DNA from 2 places in the Neptunomonas concharum genome. Region 2 is predicted to be linked to the other one. Evidence: predicted binding sites of a transcription regulator. Region 2 holds the regulator's gene; the other holds the start of a gene.

Region 1 (12,064 bases), 980 kb from region 2:
CGCGCAAGCACCGATGGTAACGAGTCTATTACTCACCGCACGAATTGAAGCTATACGATTTTCATCATGAGCCGTCACGATACTACCTTCAATAAAAGCGATATCGACATGGGCCAACTCATCGACATAACCGGCTTCAGGAAAGTGCACAATCTCTACTGCTTCGGATAATTCAATCAACGCTTCGCCCATATTGAGAAAGGCTAACTGACAACCATCACAGGAACTAAATTTATGCACAGCAATGCGTAGACGTTCCATCAAAACCCCCGCTTACCTAGCAACTCTGCGATTTCAGGGTAACTAAAGACAGGCCCATCTCGACAGATAAAGGCAGCTCCAAATTGACAATGCCCACACAACCCAAGTGCACATTGCATATTACGCTCCATGCTCAGAAAAAGATTTTCTGGGGCATAGCCAGAATTGATTAGAGCTACAGCAGAGGCACGCATCATACCTTCAGGGCCACACATCATTACGTAGCTATGCTCAGGATCAGTTTCTAGCTGGCCAAGTAGTTCTGTCACTTTCCCCGTATGGAACGGCCAAGCCATGCCCGCTTGATCAGCTGAGAGCAAGACCTGAGTGCCTTTAACCTGTCGCCAAATCTGGTATTGCTCTGCCCAAATAAGATCATCACTATGCTTAACACCCTGCACAATCGCAAGGCGACCAAACTGTTCCCGCCGCTGCACTACGTAGTTAATCAGTGAAACGACGGGCGCGCAGCCCAAGCCGCCCGTCACCACCACAATATCTTTCCCATTCAATAATTCGAGCGGCCAGCCACGGCCAAAAGGACCACGCAAACCTAATTTATCGCCGGTTTTTAGTTTCGATAACCCTGCGGTAACCCGGCCAACCTGTCGGATCGTATGATCAATTGACATCCCATCCCGCGGGTCCGATGCGACCGAGATGGCAACCTCCCCCACACCTGGCAATGTCAGCATATTAAATTGCCCTGGAAGAAACTGATAAGCCTCACGCATCGCTTGGCCACAAATACGCAGTTTCAATGTAAAAATGCTCGGCGTTTCTTCAATGCACTGTAAAACTTGGACCTCTGCGGGCACGCGCTTCATATCCATCAGGAGTCCTCCGCACAAACTGCATTAGCAACGGCGACGAAGTCGATACCGGCAGGGCACCACGTCGTGCAGCGGCCACAGCCGACACATCCACTACGGCCATATTGTTGGTGCCAACTCCCCAGCTTATGAGTCATCCACTGTCGATAACGACTCGCAATATCCGGCCTGACCTGATGGCCAGCCATATAACCATGCCCTTGCGAGAAACAACTATCCCACGATCGATAATGATCACTAACGCTCACATCCAGAGAAACCTGTTCTGTTTCTTTATGACAAAAGCAGGTCGGACAAACGGAAGTGCAGTTGCCACACGCTAAGCATTGTTCTGCTACGCGTTGCCACTGTGGACTATCTAAATGAGCAAATAATACTGAAGATAAGTCACCTGAGGGCAGAGCTTTTGATTGCGCCTCAATCGCTTGTTGGTGCTGGTATATGGCCTCATCTCTTTGAGATTGCGTCGGCATCTGCAGCAAAGAGGCACGCTTTTCGAGCAAGCGCCTGCCCTCATCCGTACCTGCGCGTATCAAATAGCCGTTATCCAGCTCGGCTAGATTCCAATCCGCCTCCCCACCTGCATGGGGGCCATCGCCCGTAGAAGCACAGAAACAAGTATCGGCAGGGTGAGAGCAATCAACAGCGATCAAGAATAACGATAATCGGCGCTTTTGGTATCCTAAATCTTGATGACTTGCCTGTAAGAAGTGCTGATCTTGTAAATTCACGGCTGCCATATCACAACCACGAACGCCCAGAATGGCAATCTTTGTAGGTTGAGGATCCGGAGGTAAAAAAACCAAACTGCCATCTTCCATACGCTTTGAAGACCATAGCAGCTCGTCAGATGGAAACAGAAACGGACGAATCGCCTGAGGGCCGTTAGCCCACGCAAACAAACGCTCCGACATATCATGGTACAGCTGATAGTGCCCTGAAGATTGTTGATCATGCCAACCTTTAGGAAGATCGCTTTCTTGGTAAATGGGTTTGTACTGAATAGTTTGATCGGCCACCGCAGGCCCTACCACATCAAAACCCTCAGCAACCAAGGTTTGCAATAAAGGCCACAAACCAGAGCGCTCGATAAAGTAGGTTGAATCCTCAGCCATGGATGATCCCCTATACCGTTTCTTATTCAGCATAGAACATCGCGAGCGGAGAATAAATATCTGTCTACTTCTTAGCCTTTATCCTGCAAAACAGACATCTTAGGATATAATGAGGCCACAGGATCGGGAGGGATAATGATTAGATTACTAGGAGCGCTTGCCGCTATCGTTTTGATGTTCATTTGGCTGTCGCCAGAGCCAACGCCTTCCAACGATGCGCCTGCTATCACCCTACCGCCGACTACAAGCGCTCAAGGGAGTGCTTTACAAGCGCCTATCCAAATTCCTATTACCCAATCATCACCTCACCAGTTAGAAAAGTACACGCTGTACCCCAAAGCAGACATTCATTTTTCGGCACGCTTGCTTAGTAAAGAGTATTATCGATTTGATCGGGAGTCTGACTTATCACCGGTCGATCTCGCCCTAGGGTGGGGACAAATGGCAAATCCCACTGTCACTAACCAGCTAACCATCTCGCAAAGCGGTCGCTGGTTTCGCTGGAAAACAGATCAACTGCCAATCCCCCGCAAAGAGATTGAGATAAGTGCAGCCAATGTACATATCATACCTGCCAATGATCATATTAAAGACCAGATATCAGACATAAAAGAGGGGGAAATGATTCGGCTTTCAGGGCAACTGGTGAATATCAAAAGCGACGATGGCTTCTACTGGAACACCTCCTTAACCCGAGAGGATACAGGTGGAGGGGCCTGCGAAATACTCTATACCACACATATAGAGCGCCTACCTGACCCCTTTCAATAGAGAAGTATTAAAGCTCTTCTATTTGGCGACGCATATCTTCGATTTTGCGGGAAACTACTTTTTCCAGATGCTCAATATCATCAAGCAATCGCTGCTTTTTAGTTTGTGCGGATTTGTCTTCAGCAACCAGCTGGTCTAATTCAGCCACCGCTCGGAGAAAATAAGGGGAAGACTCAGTCGTTGCGATATAAGGCACACGCCCTTCATTAACACGCATGTTCTTATGCATACGCTTAAATTTAAACTTTTTGCTTTTTGCCATCCAGTCGCCTTGATGACGATGGAAATAGATTTTCAAGATATCTACATCGCCTTCGATACGCGAGGTATAGCGCTCAATATCATGAGGCTCATCGATACCCATTTCTATCAATGTTGGAAACTTCTCTGCAGACATGTCCTTTTAACTCCCTACGGGTCGCTTCTTATTTATACGAAAGTATAGAGCACCTTAGGAAAAAATTTCATCAAAGGAAACAAAAATCTGACATAGAGATTAACTTTTTTTGACCAATAAAAAAGCTGCTCGAAAGCAGCTTATAAAACAAACAGTTAGGAGTCTACCTAGCGAAGCGATAAAACATCCTGCATATCAAACTGTCCTGCCTCTTTATCAGCCAGCCAAGCTGCAGCTCTAACCGCACCTTTAGCAAAAGTCATACGACTGCTGGCTTTATGGGTAATCTCTATGCGTTCGCCTTCCGTTGCAAACAGTACCGTGTGATCACCCACCACATCACCAGCTCTGATCGTCTCAAAGCCAATCTCTTTACGGGTACGAGCTCCTACCTGCCCTTCACGGCCATAAACAGCGCACTCTTTAAGATCGCGCCCCAACGCATCAGCCACTACTTCACCCAAGCGTAATGCAGTACCCGACGGTGAATCCACCTTATGTCGGTGATGCGTTTCAATTATCTCAATATCGTAATCATCTCCCAATGTTCGGGCGATGGTATCTAAAATTTTAAAGCAAACATTAACCCCAACGCTCATATTCGGTGCGAACATGACAGCGGTTTTTTCAGCACAAGCGGCTAAATGTGCTTTCTGCTCATCATCGAGCCCTGTCGTGCCTACGATAATTTTTTTACCATGCTCAGCACAAAAGGAGAGGTTTTCCATGGTGGTTTCTGGTGAAGTGAAGTCAATTAACAGATCAAATTGGTCTTTCACTTCTCCCAGTGTCGCCACCAATGGTACACCCAGCCTGCCAACACCTGCGACTTCGCCTGCATCTGCGCCGATTAACGATGAATCAGGCAGTACCGTGCCCACTGTTAACTGCACACCTTCTGCCTGACAAATCGCCTCGATCAGAGTCTTACCCATGCGCCCAGCGGCACCCATTACAGCTATTCTCATTACTTTTCTCTCAGTTTCGCTAGCCGTATTAGTCTTTTGCTAACTCAATTTTCTGATTCATATCTAAGGCAGGTTTTTCGCAACCTGCGCAGCCAACAACGCGTGCAGGGACACCCACAACCGTCGTATGGGGAGGTACAGTATCCAAAACGACACTGCCGCCACCCACTTTAGCCCCGATGCCCACTTCAATGTTACCAAAAATATTAGCGCCGGCTGCAATCAGCACACCTTCGCGAATTTTCGGGTGACGATCGCCGCTTTCTTTACCAGTACCACCGAGCGTAACATTCTGAAGAATAGACACATCATTTTCGATAACGCATGTTTCACCAACAACAATACCTGTGGCGTGGTCAAACATGACACCATGCCCTATTAATGCTGCGGGGTGGATATCTACTTGAAAAACAGAACTAACACGGCTCTGTATATACAAAGCCATTGATTTACGCCCCTGCTTCCACATCCAATGAGCCACGCGATACGCTTGTAACGCATGAAAACCTTTCAGGTACAGTAACACGATAGATGATTTATCTACGGCAGGGTCGCGAGTGCGCACAGCAATAATATCATGGCAAGCTGCAGTGATAATTTCAGGATCAGACTCCATTGCCTGCTCCAGTAATTCACGCAATAAAACGGCTGACATGACATCATCCGCAAGCTTACTCGCCAAAAGATAGGACAATGCCGACTTCAAACCTGAATGGTTGATAATGCATGAGTGGTAGAAGCTCGCCAAACAAGGCTCTGTTTGAACCTCCACTTTAGCTTCTTGCTGAATACTCAGCCACAAGACTTCTGGCTCTGCACTTAAATCAGTCATTTAACCACTCTCCCCTATCAGACAAATCGGGCCGCTAAGCGGCCCGTTGCTGATCAATCTTCAAAAAACTTTTTCACAGAATCAAAGAAAGAGTGTTTCTTTGGACTGTGTTTTTTATGGCTATCGTCGGTCGTTTCTTGGAACTCCCTTAACAGCTCTTTCTGACGGCTGGTCAGATTCACTGGCGTTTCTACTACAACACGCACCATCAAGTCCCCTGCTCCACCACCACGTACAGGCGCGACACCTTTTCCACGTAGTCGGAACAGTTTACCCGTTTGCGTTTCAGCCGGAATCTTCAGTTTAACGCGACCGTCCAGCGTAGGCACCTCTAATTCGCCACCTAACGCCGCATCGATAAAGCTGATAGGCACTTCACAATACAAATGGCGACCATCGCGCTCAAAGATCGCGTGCTCGCGGACCTGTACCTGAACATACAGATCACCAGCAGGACCGCCATGGGAACCTGCTTCGCCCTCACCAGAGAGACGAACTCGATCGCCCGTATCAACACCCGCCGGGATTTTAACCGACAGCGTCTTAGTTTTCTCAACCCGACCATGACCATGGCAGTGCTGGCAAGGATCCGTAATGATCTTACCTTCACCGTGACACGTTGGGCAGGTCTGTTGTACGGAGAAGAAGCCTTGCTGCATACGCACTTGGCCCATACCACCACAGGTACTACAGGTTTTAGCGCTGGTGCCCGGTTTTGCTCCTGTACCATCACAAGGCTCACAGGCTACGAGTGTGGGAACCTTAATCGTTTTCTCTACACCACGCACCGCCTCTTCGAGGCTGAGATCCATGGTATAACGAAGATCAGCGCCCCGTTGAACCGAACTGCGCCGACGGCCGCCACCACCGCCAAAGATATCACCGAACACATCACCAAACACGTCGGAGAAGCCACCATCAAATCCACCAGCACCGCCACGCATATTAGGATCAACCCCGGCATGGCCATACTGATCGTAGGCGCTCTTTTTCTGCGCATCTGACAGTACTTCGTAGGCTTCGTTGACCTCTTTGAATTTCTCTTCGGCTTCTTTATCATCAGGGTTTCGATCAGGATGATACTTCATCGCTTGTCGACGAAACGCCTTTTTAATATCTTTATCGCTGGTATTGCGATCGACGCCTAATACTTCGTAATAATCTCTTTTAGACATATATCCGGATCTTGTCAGTTTGAGCGGTTAGCTCCCTCCGGGAGCCGGACACGACAACGCGGGCTGACGCCCGCGCTGCCACACTTTAGTGTTTACAAGGGCAAGCGCTTAGCTTACTTCTTGTCATCCTTCACTTCTTCGAACTCAGCATCAACAGCATCATCCGCAGCGCTGCCTGATGCTTCTGCAGCATCACCCGCTTCAGCCTGCTGTGCCGCTTCGGCATACATCTTCTGAGCCAAGCCAGAAACCGCTTCTGTTAATGCCTCAGTTTTGCTGTCGATCTCTGCTTTATCATCACCCTTCAAGGCTTCTTCCAGTGCTGCAATCGCGCCTTCAATAGCCGTTGTTTCTTCAGCCGTCGCTTTATCGCCGGCTTCTTTAAGGGTTTTCTTCGCAGAGTGAACCATCGCATCACCTTGGTTGCGCGCTTGGGTCAGTTCTTCAAACTGTTTATCAGCATCCGCATTGGCTTCTGCGTCACGAACCATTTGCTCGATCTCTTCATCACTCAAACCAGAAGAAGCTTTAATGATGATCGACTGTTCTTTACCCGTTGCTTTATCCTTAGCTGATACATTAAGGATACCGTTGGCATCCAAGTCGAAGGTTACTTCGATCTGTGGAACACCACGTGGCGCTGGAGGAATATCAGCCAAGTCAAAGCGACCCAACGATTTATTCTGAGAAGCCTGCTTACGCTCACCTTGAACAACGTGAATCGTTACTGCGTTCTGGTTGTCATCCGCTGTTGAGAAGATCTGAGATTTCTTAGTAGGAATCGTTGTGTTCTTCTCAATCAGTGCTGTTGCAACACCACCCATGGTTTCGATACCCAAGGTCAGTGGCGTAACGTCAAGCAACAAGACATCTTTCACATCACCAGACAGTACCGCGCCCTGAATCGCCGCACCGACAGCAACCGCTTCATCCGGGTTAACATCTTTACGTGCTTCTTTGCCAAAGAAGTCAGCAACAACTTGCTGAACCAATGGCATACGCGTCTGACCACCCACCAGAATTACTTCATCAATGTCTGAAGCACTCAAACCGGCATCTTTCAATGCTGTACGGCATGGATTGATTGAATTAGTAACCAGCTCTTCAACCAACGACTCTAGTTTTGCACGCGTAATTTTCACATTAAGGTGCTTAGGACCTGTTGCATCAGCCGTAATGTATGGCAGGTTTACGTCTGTAGATTGCGCAGTAGATAGCTCAACTTTTGCTTTCTCTGCCGCTTCTTTCAGACGCTGTAGTGCCAGAGGATCGTTGTGCAGATCAATGCCAGACTCTTTCTTAAACTCAGCTGCCAAGTATTCGATCAAGCGCATATCGAAATCTTCACCACCAAGGAATGTGTCACCGTTGGTAGCCAATACTTCAAACTGGTGCTCGCCATCAACATCAGCGATTTCGATGATAGAGATATCGAATGTACCACCACCTAAATCGTATACAGCGATTGTTTTATCGCCTTTGGATTGATCCATACCGTAAGCCAGTGCCGCAGCTGTTGGCTCGTTGATAATACGTTTAACGTCTAGGCCCGCAATTTTACCAGCATCTTTCGTTGCCTGACGCTGAGAATCGTTGAAGTAAGCAGGTACTGTGATTACCGCGCCCGTCACTTCTTCACCTAAATAGTCTTCTGCTGTTTTCTTCATTTTTTTCAGAATCTCAGCAGAGATCTGAGGCGGTGCCATTTTATTGCCTTTGACTTCTACCCAAGCGTCACCATTGTCTGCTTCGATAATTTTATAAGGCACCATGCTAATATCTTTCTGGACCACGTCATCTTTAAAACGACGGCCGATCAAGCGCTTAATAGCAAACAGCGTATTATGAGGGTTTGTAACAGCCTGACGCTTAGCTGACTGACCAACTAACGTTTCGTCATCTGTATAAGCGATGATGGAAGGGGTTGTACGATCACCCTCTGCGTTTTCGATAACGCGCGTTTTGTCACCATCAAGAACCGCAACACAAGAGTTGGTGGTTCCTAAATCGATACCAATAATTTTACCCATGTCTACTCACTCCGATATTCGTTACCCGATTGGACGGGCTAAAAATCTGTTTTAAAACCGCTTGCCTTGTATATGGATACGTTTCGTACAATTTCAAGGCTTTTAATACGGTTTTTTAACCTTTTGCCACCATAACCATCGCTGGGCGAATCAAGCGTCCATTCAGGCTGTAACCCTTTTGCATAACACCTACAACTGTATTTGGTTGCGCGTCCGGTACATCAATCATTGACATCGCTTGGTGTAATTCCGGATTAAACGACTCCCCTTCCGGGTTCACTTGCTCGACATTGAACTTGGCGAGCCCAGAAACAAACATGCCATAGGTCATTTCTACACCATCGCGTAGCGCCTTAGTCGCTTCATCATCGGGTTTGCACGCCTCTAGCGCACGTTCCAAACTATCGATGATTGGTAGCATTTCTGCGGCAAATTTTTCTGTACCAAATTTATGTGCTTTTTCGACATCCTGCTCCGCACGACGACGTGCATTTTGAACATCCGCAGCGGCACGTAACATTTGATCTTTCAAACTCGCTGCTTCTTCTTGCGCTGCCACCAGCTGCTTTTCCAGATCGGCTATCAAAGCGGCTTCCTCTGAAACCTCGCTTTCAGTTGAGGGTTCATTATTCACAACATCCGCTTCGTTAGTCGTAGCGTCTGTCGCATTGATATCAAGATCCGCCATTTCAGGCTGATCACTTGGCTTAGTCTGCTCATTTGCCATTGGGAGTCTCCAATTCAAGCGGGCATAGTTAACTTTAAAGATTGCCGTATTGATGGGGCCGGACCCTTAAAAATCAACCCATCCTAAAATTTTTTTTCAAATCCCTGATCCATAACGATTGCGCCCGTGATTAAAATCACCTATATATAAATCACTGTATAAATACACATGTATGGAATATCCTCATGCTGACCCAATTGATCATTCGCAACTACGCTATTGTTGAGTCGCTCGACCTAGAACTGGAACAAGGCATGACCGTTATTAGCGGTGAAACAGGCGCAGGCAAATCGATTATGCTTGATGCCCTTGGCCTCACGCTAGGTGACCGAGCAGACAGCGCGACAGTGCGACATGGTGCAGAACGCGCCGAGATCATTGCCAGCTTTGACATCAGTGCGCTACCGGACGCCAAGGCGTGGCTTAAACAACAAGACATGGATCTTGACGAGGAAAACGAATGCATTATTCGCCGCGTTATTACCAAAGAAGGGCGGTCTCGCAGCTACATCAATAATCAAGCCTGCCCATTAAATTCGCTCAAGGCACTCGGCGAACATCTGATAGCTATTCACGGCCAACACGAACATCAACAGCTACTTAAAAAAGACCACCATCGCACCCTTCTGGATCAATTTGCGGCTTTATCACCCATCGCGCAGCAGGTACGACAGCATTTTCACTTATGGCAAAAGGAAAAAGAGCGACTGGAAAACCTGCTCAATCTTAGTGATGAACACCAAGCCAAAGTCCAGCTACTTAGCTATCAAGTCGAAGAGCTAAACCAGCTCGGGCTAACTGAAGGCGAGTTGGAACAATTAGAAGCAGAACAGAAGCAGTTATGCGAGGCTGGCGATATTCTACACAACGGCCACCAAGTGCTAGCACTGACCTCAGAAGGGGACGGTGACAACTGTACTCAACTTCTGAATCACGCATTGCATTTGCTAGGCGAACTGAAAAGCCAGTCACCTTCACTCACTCAGGCTAGCGAACTGCTCAATAGTGCACAAATCCAAATTGAAGAAGCCAATCATGAACTACGCCATTATTTAGACCGTATAGAAATCAACCCAGACCGTTTATCAGACGTGGAGGAGCGGCTATCTACTATTTACGATCTTGCGCGCAAGCATCGTATTCGCCCCGAAGCGCTCTCTGCACTCCACCAAACACTGCAAGAGGAGCTGGACAACCTTAATCATTCCGATGAGGCCTTAGACACACTTCACACAAGAGTCGCTCAACTAGAAACGGAGTATCGCAGCCTAGCTACCACGTTAAGCGATGCCCGCCAGCAGGCTGCGATGAAATTAAACACATTAATAGATGAACAACTCCACCAGCTAGGCATGACCTCCGCTTGTTTTATAGCCAACCTAACGCCATACAACAAACCAACGGCCAACGGTTTAGAAGAAGTGGAGTTCCTTATTTCAACCAATAAAGGACAGCCCGCTCGGCCTTTAGCCCGTATTGCCTCAGGCGGGGAACTATCTCGTATCAGTTTGGCTATTCAGGTCATTACCGCTCAAACCTCAACAACACCGACCTTAATCTTCGATGAAGTAGATGTAGGAATTGGGGGCGCGATTGCTGAAGTGGTTGGACGCATGTTGAAACAACTTGGGCAGCGCTCACAAATAATGTGTGTGACCCACCAACCACAAGTTGCATCTCAGGGGGATCAGCATCTGTTTGTCAGCAAGCAAGCAGGAACTGAAAACACTCACACCCAGATCAATCAGCTAAAAAGCGCCGATCGTATACACGAGATCGCACGCATGCTGGGCGGTATTGATATTACGCAACGGTCCATCGATCATGCGAAAGAGATGTTAGGGCTACAAACGTAGAACCTATTTCTTTTCACATCCTTCTGTACACAGACCGTAAAGATAGAGGGTGCGATCCGTGATAGTAAAGCCTAACTCTTTGGCGATCTCATTTTGGCGCTGAATTAATTGGTTATCGACAAACTCACGCACCTTGCCACACTTTACACAAACGATATGGTCATGATCTTCATCTCGAGCCAGCTCAAACACGGAGTGACCACCTTCGAAATGGTGTCGCGAAACCAAGCCCGCCGCTTCAAACTGAGTTAACACACGATAAACCGTGGCTAAACCGACATCTTCACCCAGCTCCATTAACAGCTTGTAGATATCTTCAGCACTGAAATGATCACCCTCTCCGGCCTTCTCCAGAATCTGGTAAATTTTAACGCGCGGTAGCGTCACCTTAAGGCCCGCTTTTCTTAACTCTTGATTTTCGAGGGACATAATCTTTACTCTATTGATTCTGACGTCTGAATGTTAGACTGTATTATCTTTATTTACACGTGAAAGTGGAAGTCATTTACAGATGCGAAAGTTTCTAATTTGCATTGCGACTATCGCAATGCTCTCAGGTTGCTCCGATTTTCCGGGTGTTTACAAAATTGACATCCCTCAGGGTAACATTATCTCCCAAGAAGCCATCGACCAGCTTCAGCCCGGCATGACACCTTCCCAGGTGCGGTACCTCATGGGTACGCCTCTGGTGGTGGATACCTTTAATGGGCAACGCTGGGACTATATTTACACATTCAAGAAAGGCTGGGATGCACGCGTTCAGGGCAATTTATCCCTTTTCTTCAAAGATGGTTTGCTAAGCCACTACTCAGGTGATTATAAACCAGCAGGCTTACAAGAAGCTCAATAACTACTGAGCTTCTTTTTGCGCCTTCATTTTCGCCGCCCGCTTTGCTCTCGCCTCTTTAGGATCAGCAATTAATGGGCGGTAGATCTCTACCCGCTGCCCTTCACGCAGTACCGTATCTTTTGGGTCTTTGATCGCCTTACCAAAAATACCCATAGGATCAGCCTCTGCATCAATTTGCGGAAACTGCTGGCAAATACCCGATGCAATAACCGCCTGATAAGCCGTTGTGCCCTCTTCAACCTGCAATGC
Region 2 (12,064 bases):
TTTATGCCTCAGATCAGCTTGCGTTAGCGGGCTGATCGCTTATCAATTACAACTGCATTATGGGCATGAAGGCTTTCCTGATGCTCTACTTTGAGTTGATAGTCATCAACGAACGACATCTTTTCTAAACAACCTTTTAAGCGACGAGCAGCGTCTTCGCAAAACATAAGGTTGGTGGCATTGAGTCGCGCAAACTCTTGCTCATCACTGCGTTTCACTGCGGTTTGTACGGGGGTGCCGATTGCTTTTTCAAATTGAAAAATCAACTCAGCTAAATCAGGCCAGTTATGATCGCCTATGACCATGTTAATGTAAGCGTAAGAGCGTTGGCTATGAGGTGTGGCAACTGATCCAGCGTCTGATTGCAACCATTGTAAAAGCTCTTTTTTATCAATGGCTAATGAGGGGAACTTGATATCAATTTCGTTGGCATATAATTGGCGAGCCAATGAAGCTGAGCAAGGGCATGTACTGGAATAGGGAAGGGTTATTTCCATTGCATAACTGTGTTTGTTGGCTCGTGATTCACCCGCAATGGTAACGTCATAAGTCTGGTAGCCGGTTTCATAACTGAGCAGTGATGGTTTTTTTAAGAGTAACCCAAAGGTTAATTGAAGCTTGGCATTATTGCTTGTGCCTGCTTGTGAGCGGACGGCCTCATTCAGTAAATCGTCCAGCGTGGCTTTATTGCATTTGCGTATCGCCAGTTGATTCACAATCGCATGCAAACGGGACATGTGTATACCTTTAGCTGCAGGATCATCAAGGCTGACATAGATACTAGCTTTGGCGGCCAGATTTTGTGCTTGCCCATGTTGCAGAGGCAGGATAAGTGGCACCGCAATCTGCTCCATGCCTACCCATTGCAGTGCAAACGCGTTATCGGTGAGCTGTGTTGTCGCTATATCGGGAAGCGTATTGTGTTGAAACATGGTATTCCTGATTATCGATTAAATATGAGTGGTTGCGCAGGGCTTGGGCGTGTCGAAACCTGCTGGCCGTTGTAAACCTGTTGTCCATTCACCCAGGTCGCTACGATTTTTGAACGGAAGGTATGGCCATCAAATGGAGTCCAACCACAGAGATATAAGCTGTTTTGATGAGTAGCGATGGTGGGAGATGCCCTATCGATTAAAACCAAATCTGCGTAGTAGCCTTCGCGGATAAAGCCGCGATCTTGAATGGCATATCGCGTAGCGGGGTTATGGGCGGTTTTCTCGACGACTTGGGGGAGTGTCATACGTCCCTGTGCTACATGATCCATTAAGGTTAAGAGCGCGTGTTGAACCAACGGTAACCCCGCCGGAGCTTGATCATAAACATGCTGCTTTTCGGCAAAGGTGTGGGGTGCGTGGTCAGTGGCAATAATATCGATTTTCCCTGTCTGCAAGGCTTGTATTAGAGCGTCTCTATCTTGCTTGCTTTTGATCGATGGATTGCACTTGAGTAAATTACCCAAGCGGGGGTAGTCATCTTCCGTAAACCATAAGTGGTGCACGCAGGCCTCTGCGGTAATCTTTTTACTTGCCACAGAGCCTGCATCAAACAGACTGAGCTCTTTTTCGCTGGTGATATGCAGTACATGGAGTTGGCTATCATACTGCTTGGCAAGATTGACAGCGTAAGAGGAGGATGCAAAACAGGCTTCTGTGTCCCGTAGTTTTGGATGGTCTTCAATAGTGAGTTCGGACTTGGATTGAAGTAATGCTTGGCGGTTATGTGCAATCACGGGGCCGCTTTCGCAGTGGGTGACAATTAAGGTCGGCGATTCTCGAAAGATAGCCTCAAGCGCTGTCGGGTTTTCTACCAATAGGTCCCCTGTTGAGGCACCCATAAAGACTTTGACACCGCAGTGCTTGCTTGGATCAAGGCGCTTTATCTGCTCTATATTATCTTCGGTGGCACCTAAATAAAATGCGTAATTAGCGAGTGAGCTTGCGGATGCAATAGCGTACTTCTGTGCTAAAGCCTCAAGGGTTGTGGTAGAAGGGTTAACATTGGGCATCTCCATATAACTGGTAATGCCGCCTGCAACTGCAGCGCTGGATTCGCTGGCAATGGTGCCTTTATGAGTTAGACCCGGCTCTCGAAAATGAACTTGATCATCAATCATGCCAGGTAGCAGATACGCGCCTTTGGCATCTATAACCTGTTCGTTAGGGTGGGCAGCAATGTCTGTACAGATGGTTTCTATACGTTGGTTCCGAATACGAAGGTCAGACGCCATTACCTTGCCGTCATTAACGATGTTTGCGTTTTTAATCAGAGTCGATGGCATAGAGTGCACTTCTTTCATGGTCCAGTGAGTTATTGTTCAGTGGCTGTTTTTTCAGTAAAAATAGGTGTGCACAACTGCACTTGGCTTGATTGGTTATCGGCCTGTAAATAGAAGCAGCTCAACCGGCCGGTATGACAAGCTGGGCCTTGTTGCTCTACCAGACATAAAATGGCGTCGCCATCGCAGTCAAAGCGCATACTTTTTAACTGTTGAGTGTGGCCGCTGGTTTCGCCTTTCATCCAGAACGCTTGTCTGCTTCGGGACCAGTAAGTCATTTTTTGAGAAGATAGGGTTTTCTCGATAGCGGCTTTATTCATCCAGGCTTGCATCAGCACTTCGCCCGTTTGATAGCATTGAGTGATAACGGGAATCAGCCCATCTGAATTAAAACTCAGGTGCTTTATGCACATCGATAAATCCAAGCGGTCTCGCTCTGTTAAGCTTTCACACTGGATAAAAAATGTTTTAGTCATCGATAAAGTCCAGTGTCAGTAGTAAGCGTTTTTCACCTGTAGGTACAGGAGGCGAGCGGTGTACGACCCCTGCGCCTTCATTGCCAGACCAGTTTTCACCTTTTAATAAAGCAACATCGCCTAAGCTCAGGCGTTGGATATGGTGGGTGCCATTAACAAGCCCAGATTGCTCATCTGGTTTCCCTTGGTGGCCTGCGCCAAGTTTGGAGCGGTCGACCACTTCGTGAGGTAACCACTCGGTAGCGACGCCTTGATAGGTTGTGACTAAACGGCATGGAACACGGTCAACATGAAACCGCGGGCACATGGCCATATCCAGTTTTGTGAGCCTTAAGCCAGCGCGCTTTAGGTCGAATAAGCAACAAAACATATCAACAAGCAGGGCAATATCCTCTCCTAATGTAACAACGCTATCGTTAGGGCCGAAGGTTTTGCAAAGCGTCTCGATGGTGTTGTGAGGCGTGACGGCCAAGATGCCTTGTCGTGCCTTGTTAATATCCATAAAGTCTGTCACAGCGCCTTTTAGCTCGTCTGACAGGCTTCGTTGCCATATGGCAAGATACGTGTCGTCTCGATAGATATCGGTGAAGATGTCTGGGTGGTGTGCGCTTGCTGAGCGTCGAGGTAGCGCACAGGGCGACAGATTAGCTACTGCTTGGTAGTTATTTGGTTGAATCATAAGGAGAAAGGCCTCTCGCATTTATTTACAAAGAGTCGGTCCATAGGGGTAATTAAATGTTATGTTACAACATAACATTATTGGGAGCAAAGTTACCCTCTGAAAACAAGCAAGGCCTGTGTGCTTTGTTACATCTACTTGAGGAAGTTATCCAGCGAATCTGCCAACGTACCAGCGTTAGCCGTTTTGTTCGGTTGTATCTCTTCTATCATGGGTTGGATTCTATCCAAAAGCGGTTGTTTCTTTATTTGAGGGACCATAGCGCGAACGATCACAGCCTTAGCATGTTTGAAATGCGAAAGGGCAGTGAGTGGGTCGTTATCGTGAAGATGGCGCTGCCCTTGGCTAATGTGTGCTTCTGCGACAACGGTGAGGTTCAGCCAGTATAACTCCTGACCATAGTTTCTCGCCAAAGCTTGGGAGAGTTTGCCTTTTTTTAGCATTTCGGCGAGTAGTTTTTCAGTAAAGTTGATATAAATCTGAAAGCGCTTAAGTTCTTTATCGCTGGTAAATTGAGCTGTACCTGGGGCGGTTCTGTCGGCGGTTTCTTTTTGATTGTTTACTTGCGTCATTAAATCTGAATCCGGTGCGAGAAGGCTGATCTCTTCGATCAAGACCATGGCGTGCTGATTCAGCTTTTCCAATATATCGGGTTTACAGCCTGCGCTTCTTAGGGCCGTTATGGCATCTAACGTATGCAGTGTTCGGGTCTGCAGCCACCCTAAGCGGCTGTTTTTCATAGAGGTGTTGTGCTCTTGGCGGGTTATGAAGTAGTTTATAAAGAGCGCAGCTGCACCAACAAGGGCGATAATAGCAATGTATATTAAGTTATCTTGAAGCATTGGGCTTAACTACCTTGGTAAGTCTATGAATTATATAGTCAAGCAGTTGTATTTTTATGCCAATTTCTAAAACAACATATGACAGTTCGATTATAGCTGGTTTAGTTTTTTTTTGTAGACTCGCTTGACCCCGCTACGCTAACCACTTATATATGCTCGCTGTTTTTATGTGCTATCTCTGCCCGAGGATAACCACCCTATGGGAAAATCGCTCGTTATTGTTGAGTCACCCGCAAAAGCCAAGACGATTAATAAGTATCTTGGAAGTCAGTATGTCGTTAAGTCGAGCGTCGGTCATATCCGTGACCTGCCAACGAGCGGAAGCGCCACTAAGTCTGATCCTAAAGCCCGTGCTCGTCAGGCTGCCCTGACCCGCAAAATGTCGCCAGAAGAAAAGCTGATCTACAAGGCTAAAAAGTCTAAAGAGCAGCTGGTGGCACGTATGGGGGTTGATCCTGAGAAAGGTTGGGATGCGCACTACGAAATTCTACCAGGCAAAGAGAAAGTAGTAGAAGAGTTGCGCCGCTTAGCCAAAGAAGCTGACACTATCTATCTCGCAACGGATTTGGACCGCGAAGGGGAGGCTATTGCTTGGCACCTGCGGGAATCTATCGGCGGGGATGATGAGCGCTACCGTCGTGTAGTCTTTAACGAAATCACGAAGAAGGCGATCTCGGCAGCGTTTGAAAAGCCCGGTCATCTGGACATGAATCATGTCAATGCCCAGCAGGCGAGACGATTCTTAGACCGTGTAGTGGGTTATATGCTTTCTCCACTGCTATGGGAAAAGGTCGCCAGAGGGCTTTCTGCAGGGCGAGTTCAGTCGGTGGCTGTTCGTCTTGTTGTGGAGCGGGAAAAAGAGATTCGTGCGTTTATCCCTGAAGAATACTGGGAAGTTCACGCTCAAGCACTAACGGCAGCAGAAGATGCTATCCGCCTACAAGTCGCTAAGGTGGCAGGCGCTGCGTTTAGGCCTTCCTCAGAAGCGGAGACAAATCAGCATCTTGAGGCGTTACAGGCTTCGAGCTTGACGGTGCTGAGTCGTGATGACCGGCCAACCAGCAGCAAACCCTCTGCACCTTTTATTACGTCAACACTTCAGCAGGCAGCGAGTACCCGTTTAGGGTTTGGCGTTAAGAAAACCATGATGATGGCACAGCGTCTATATGAGGCCGGCTATATCACCTATATGCGTACGGACTCGACTAACTTGAGTGCCGAAGCGGTAGAAAGTTGTCGTGCATATATCGGTGATCATTATGGCAGTAAATACCTGCCGGAAGCTGCAAATCGCTATTCTAGCAAAGAGGGGGCACAAGAGGCCCATGAGGCGATCCGCCCCTCAGATGTTAATGTAGAACCTGCGAATCTAAACGGCATGGAGCGGGATGCCGAGCGACTCTATGATTTGATTCGTCGTCAATTTATTGCCTGTCAAATGACACCTGCCCAGTACACAAGTACGCGTATTACTGTGAAGTCGGGCGAATATGAGCTTACCACGAAAGGGCGTATTCTGCGCTTTGATGGTTATACCCGCGTAATGGCGAGTAAAGGTAAGAATGATGAGGATATTATTCTTCCGGATGTGGCGGCAGGTGAAGAACTTGTCCTGAAATCGCTTGACCCTAAACAACATTTCACGAAACCAACCGCACGATATACTGAAGCAAGTTTGGTTAAAGAGTTGGAAAAAAGGGGAATCGGCCGTCCATCGACGTATGCGTCGATTATCTCAACGATTCAAGATCGCGGTTATGTAGAAATCCAAAACCGACGTTTCTATGCCTGTAAAATGGGCGATATCGTGGTTGAACGTTTGGCCGAAAACTTTACTGATCTCATGGATTACAGCTTCACCGCACGAATGGAAGATGCGCTTGATGATATCGCGCAGGGTGAGGCTGAGTGGAAAGTCTTGCTAGACCGTTTCTATCAAGGTTTCACACGACGCCTTGAAGAAGCACAAGATCCAGAAAATGGGATGCGGCCTAACAGCCCTACTGATACGAATATACCGTGCCCTGAGTGTGATCGTCATATGATGATTCGCACCGGCAGCACGGGGGTGTTCCTAGGGTGTTCTGGGTATAGTTTGCCACCTAAAGAACGCTGCAAAGCAACCATCAACCTGACCTCTGGTGATGAAGTGGTGAGCGTTGATGGAGATGACGAAGAAGAGTCGCGGATTCTACGTAACAAGCACCGCTGTAAGCTATGTGATAGTGCGATGGATAGCTACTTGATCGATGAGCACCGCAAGCTACACGTCTGCGGGAATAACCCTGATTGTCCGGGTTATGAAGTCGAGCAGGGGCAGTACCGTATTAAGGGGTATGATGGGCCTTCGTTAGAATGTGATAAGTGTGGTTCTGAGATGCAGCTTAAAACGGGCCGTTTTGGCAAGTTCTTCGGCTGCACAAACGCGGAATGTAAAAACACACGTAAACTGCTCAAAAATGGCGAAGCGGCTCCTCCAAAAATGGACCCTGTGCCGATGCCAGAGCTGGCCTGTGAAAAAGTTGAGGATACCTATATTCTGCGCGATGGTGCGTCGGGGTTATTCTTAGCGGCGAGTCAGTTCCCAAAAAATCGTGAAACCCGTGCCCCTAAGGTGGTCGAGTTATTGCCGCATCAATCGGAGATTGATGAGAAATACAGCTTCTTATTTAGTGCGCCCACGCATGATATGGAAGGCAATGAGACTATTGTGCGATATAGCCGCAAAACCAAGGAGCAGTATGTGATGACCGAGGTCAATGGCAAAGCGACCGGTTGGAAGGCATTCTATGCAGATGGTAAATGGGCGGTTGAAGAGCCTAAAGCGAAGAAAAAATAAACACGGTTGGGTATTAACAGGGGCGTAGCATGAGTAATGTCTATCTGGTCAGGACGAATCAGAAAATCAACTTTGCCCGCATCCATATGGATGCGCTGGCGGAGGCTCACGAATCGACAGGTTGGAGTAAGCACGCCGAAATTGAGTCTTATAATGAGTCTGTTCTTTTTCATTTGGCGTCGGCATATGGTGCTTTTTTGCGGGAAGTCGCGGAGAAGTATCGCTTTGATCCTGCGTTAGTCTCTAGGCTATCTGATCTGGAACGCTTGCTAGAAGGCTCTGGTCAGGAGTCACCTGAGCTTTCAGAATTAAATGCTTTGGAGAAAAACGAAGCAAGTTGGTTGCATAAAATGCTGGCAGCCTATGATGCATGTTGGAAAGCGGCTGATCATCAGACGGCAACCGCCAATGAGAAAGTCAGTATTTCAGAAATACATGTTATTCAGATCAATCCTAATCATGCCGAAGATAAAGATATTTTGGCTGAGTATAAGGGGTGGCTGAATGAGTTTCGCGCCTTGGTTGAAAGATTAAGAGCCGATATGCAAGAGTGGTAACAGTAAAGACAGGCACAATACAAATAGATAAATGCTATGCGTAAAGCTGGTGAGGTAGAACCGAAGGAAGCATCCGGGCTTCCAATACCTGTTACACTCCATTAAGGCATTCGGTCGATTCAGTGGTGTTGGCGTCCTCGGATGAGGATGCCATTACTGTGGCCATGCAGTGCTGAATGTTCAAGGGCCTGCATCTCAGTGTCTGAAAGGTCCCCCGTCCAACTTATAACGGCATGGCAGGTACCTGCACGCAGGGCTTTTTGTGCTAACTCAAGCGTTGAGTGCTGCTCGTTCGGGTAAAGCATGATGACTTTTTTCAGATCCACACCGGCATCGAGCAGCAGCGCTTTAGGTAGCTGGCTAGGTGGCGATACCCATACGAACCAGCGATCACTATGGCTGAGTTGAGCCAGTAATGGCATCAGCATAGGGATCTCAGTAATATCACCACATTGCGTAACAATCTCTGTTATTTTGCCAAAGGCTGACGAGGTTGTCGGTTTGCGGCGAATCTCACTAACATCTGTTTTGCGCAGTAAAGGAGCAGGGAACGGAATTACCGTATTCAATGCTTGCATTATGGCTCACTCCCTTGTCGGATAACGCCCACGCCTAATCCTTCGATCGAAATCGTTTGTTGTCGAAGGTCAACCTCAATGGGAGGAAACTCCTCATTCTCGGCGATCAAGTAGACCATGTGGCCTTCCTTCTTGAAGCGCTTGACCGTGACTTCATCTTCGATGCGGGCAACAACAATTTGCCCTTTTTTTGCGTCGTTGCATTGATGAACCGCCAATAGGTCACCGTCCATAATACCGATATCTTTCATACTGGTACCGTGGACTCGTAACAGATAGTTCGCCGGTGGATGAAAGAAGCTGGAGGAGATCGTGCAGTGCTCCTCGATATGTTCTTGAGCAAGAATAGGTGATCCGGCAGCAACGCGACCGATAACAGGTATACCTTCGGGTTCGCTCTCAATTTCAGGTAGGCGGATACCGCGGGATGTACCAGGAATAATCTCGATGGCGCCTTTTCGAGCGAGCGCTTTAAGGTGCTCTTCTGCCGCATTAGCAGATTTGAAGCCGAGGCTTCTGGCGATATCTGCACGGGTAGGTGGATAGCCAGTCGCGTCGATATGGTCACGAATACACTCTAATACTTCTGATTGTCTTTTTGTCAGTTTCATGATCGTGCCTGTTTTTTTATACAGTACATGTGATTATATACAGGCAAACTTTGATGTAAAGTAATTTTCTGTTTATATATCCAGTATCTTGATATGATCCACGCCAAAAACTGGTCGAGTATACGTTTTGTTAAGTGACACCCTTAAAAATTCGATCCAATCCTCTTATCGGCGTTTTCTGTCCGAACAGAACTTAAAGCCAAGGTATGGGCAAAAGATGATGATTGCGCATATCGCTCGGGTATTGGGCAGTATTGATACCAATGAGAAAGGGGAGCGCCGAGGCGGTAATCATGTCTGCCTGATAGAGGCCGGAACCGGTACGGGTAAAACAATGGCTTATCTATTAAGTGCCATTCCTATCGCCCAGTCCTGTGGTAAATCATTGGTGCTATCTACGGCGACAGTCGCGCTTCAGGAACAGCTGCTTAACAAAGACTTGCCAGAAGTATCTAAATTGCTGGAGCTTCCCATTCGATTTGTGCTGGCAAAAGGGCGTGGACGTTATTTCTGTATCAGCCAGGCAGAAAAACTGCTTGAGTCACAGCACGAACTTGGACAAATGGCGCTCTATGAAGATGAAATAGACCACAAACTAGATGAGGACTCACTCGCTTTCTACCAAGGACTGCTTAATCAGTTTGCGTCAGGCGCATGGGATGGGGATAGGGATTCATTAACAGAAGAGATTGAAGAGCAGCGCTGGTCGCCAATGACGAGTGATCACACCCGCTGTACTAACCGTCGCTGCAGTAACTTTTCGGTTTGCCCTTTCTACCGATCGAGAGATGCAATGGATAAGGCGGATATCGTCGTCGCAAACCATGATTTGGTTTTAGCAGATCTTTCGTTAGGTGGCGGAGCCATTTTGCCGGAACCCTCTTCAACCATCTATGTGTTTGATGAGGGGCATCATCTGTCGGCGAAAGCAACCGGACACTTCTCTTACAGCATGCGGGTAAAAGGGACGCAGCGCTGGCTTAAGTCGGCAACTAAGCAGCTTGATCATATGCTCGATGAGTGTGATGGACATGCCGTGCTGTCGCAATATGTTGATAAAATGAGCCCTGCCCGTCAGGAGATGGACACCTTGTTGGATCAATACCAGGTCGCATTAAGGGCTAAGCTGTTTGATCTGCAGCAGCGACCGTCGTCTGATCGTTATCGCTTCCCTAAAGGGGTGTTACCTGATGACTTAATGGCACTTTCGTTAGCTTTAAGTCGTGAGGCTGAACGTTGGATGATTAAAGCTGAGCAAATCGTTGATCTCTTGAAAGAGGCCTTAGATGGAGGGGTGCCTGAGATTAATCGTGATGTGGCAGAGCGCTGGTATCCGCGCATGGGGCAGTTGTGGATGCGTGCGCAATCGCTCTACTGGCTAAACAAAAGTTATTCTCAGCCAGATCCGCAGGGTGTAGCACCCACGGCTCGTTGGATCAATTTGACCGAAGCGTCTGATGGTGTGGATTATGAGTGTCGTAGCAGCCCAGTATCCGCTGCTGATACTTTGCAAAATCATCTCTGGGATCATTGTTTTGGAGCCGTTGTTACCTCGGCAACATTAACGGCACTCGGCATGTTCACCCGTATTATCGATGACTTGGGGTTACCCTCGGATGTGCTGTGTGAGCGCTTGCCAAGCCCTTTCGACTACGCGGGGGCTGCGGTATTATCAGTACCAAAAATGGAAAGTGATCCAGGCAAACCTGATGATCATACGCAAGAAGTGATTCAGTACTTAAATCAGCATTTGCCAACATCTGAAGCGGCGCTGGTTTTATTTAGCTCTTGGCGCCAGATGTTTTCGGTGCTGGAGAATACGCCAGAGAAGATCCGTGCTAAAGTACTGGCGCAGGGCGACCTGACTAAGAATGAGATCATTCGTAGCCATAAAGCACGAATAGACGAGAATGAACATAGCATTATTTTTGGATTGGCCTCTTTTGCGGAAGGGGTCGACCTCCCAGGTAAGTACCTGACCGAGGTAATTATTACTAAACTACCGTTTGGCGTACCCGATGATCCTGTGGACGCCACCATGGCTGAATGGATAGAGCAGCGTGGAGGTAATGCGTTTATGGAGTGGACGGTGCCGGAAGCATCGATTCGCCTGACACAGGCAGCTGGCCGTTTATTACGTACAGAGCAGGACCGTGGGCAGATTATTTTGCTGGATCGTCGGGTAGTGACCCGTCGTTATGGTCGTCAGCTGTTAGATGCACTACCGCCATTTCGGCGAGAAATCAGTTAAAGTGAGTAAAAAATTGGAAGAAGTAACCCAAACCGTGCAAGACGCTACATCCGATACTGTTGATAACAACAAGGAAGATGCGCAAGCTTCTAAGAGTGAGCGAGCCAGCAAACGTCGGCCGTCAGATCGTAAAAAAAGTAGTCAGCATGAACGCTGGACACCATCAGAATTTGTTGTCGCAAAAGTTGAAGGCAAAAAGCGCTTTCATGACTTTTCGCTACCGGATCCCCTGATGCGCGCTGTCCATGATTTAGGCTTTGAGTACTGCACACCCATTCAGGCAGAAACCATTAAACCTGCTCTGGAAGGCAAGGATATTATCGGCAAGGCCCAAACGGGTACCGGTAAAACAGCAGCGTTTCTTGTCGGTATTATTACAGACCTGTTGGATTTCCAACTTGAGGACAAACAGCGTAAGGGTGAGCCTCGTGCTTTGATTATTGCCCCTACGCGAGAGCTGGCGTTACAGATTGCCGCTGATGCTGAGCTGTTATGCAAATACACCGACCTACGTGTTATCTCCATGGTAGGTGGCATGGACTATGAAAAGCAGCGTAAACAGCTTAAAGCAGGGCCGGTTGATATTTTGGTGGCAACGCCAGGTCGATTGATCGACTTTGTGCGCTCCAAAGAGGTGGATCTATATAACGTCGAAGTGCTTGTATTGGATGAGGCAGACCGTATGCTCAGCATGGGGTTCATCCCTGATGTACGCACGATTATCCGCAACACGCCGCGTAAAGGGGATGAGCGTCAAACCCTGCTGTATAGCGCTACATTTACCGATGATATTATGAATTTGGCCCGCCAATGGACTAAAGATCCCGTTCAGATTGAGATCGAGGCAGAAAAACGTTCGACGGATAACATCAGCCAGAAAGTATTTTTGGTTTCCAGTCATGAAAAGTACAAGTTGTTGCGTAATTACATTCGCGTTAACAACATTGAGCGCGTCA

The links. Region 2 encodes LexA, which represses DNA repair genes until DNA is damaged. Its sites were predicted from a motif close to TACTGTNTANNTANACAGTA; they were not measured.
Region 1: a site for LexA is predicted at 9,262-9,281, ahead of recN (DNA repair protein RecN). Genes of this name have one in related genera too.

Annotation. Positions count from the first base shown of each region.
Region 1 is NZ_CP043869.1:472,799-484,862, reverse strand. Features, by position in the region: gene F0U83_RS02275 (NADH-quinone oxidoreductase subunit B family protein) at 1-261, opposite strand, end outside; gene F0U83_RS02270 (FAD/NAD(P)-binding protein) at 261-1,094, opposite strand; gene F0U83_RS02265 (4Fe-4S dicluster domain-containing protein) at 1,094-2,209, opposite strand; gene F0U83_RS02260 (hypothetical protein) at 2,345-2,980, shown strand; gene F0U83_RS02255 (DUF3461 family protein) at 2,988-3,377, opposite strand; gene dapB (4-hydroxy-tetrahydrodipicolinate reductase) at 3,545-4,345, opposite strand; gene cysE (serine O-acetyltransferase) at 4,374-5,177, opposite strand; gene dnaJ (molecular chaperone DnaJ) at 5,231-6,352, opposite strand; gene dnaK (molecular chaperone DnaK) at 6,466-8,382, opposite strand; gene grpE (nucleotide exchange factor GrpE) at 8,498-9,109, opposite strand; gene recN (DNA repair protein RecN) at 9,295-10,965, shown strand; gene fur (ferric iron uptake transcriptional regulator) at 10,969-11,394, opposite strand; gene F0U83_RS02215 (outer membrane protein assembly factor BamE) at 11,477-11,815, shown strand; gene F0U83_RS02210 (RnfH family protein) at 11,816-12,064, opposite strand, start outside.
Region 2 is NZ_CP043869.1:1,448,458-1,460,521, forward strand. Features, by position in the region: gene folE2 (GTP cyclohydrolase FolE2) at 24-932, opposite strand; gene F0U83_RS06705 (dihydroorotase) at 944-2,278, opposite strand; gene hisI (phosphoribosyl-AMP cyclohydrolase) at 2,308-2,751, opposite strand; gene F0U83_RS06715 (DUF1826 domain-containing protein) at 2,744-3,430, opposite strand; gene F0U83_RS06720 (DNA topoisomerase I) at 3,565-4,272, opposite strand; gene topA (type I DNA topoisomerase) at 4,472-7,111, shown strand; gene F0U83_RS06730 (DUF6586 family protein) at 7,141-7,668, shown strand; gene F0U83_RS06735 (cell division inhibitor SulA) at 7,788-8,246, opposite strand; gene lexA (transcriptional repressor LexA) at 8,246-8,857, opposite strand; gene dinG (ATP-dependent DNA helicase DinG) at 8,985-11,108, shown strand; gene rhlB (ATP-dependent RNA helicase RhlB) at 11,110-12,064, shown strand, end outside.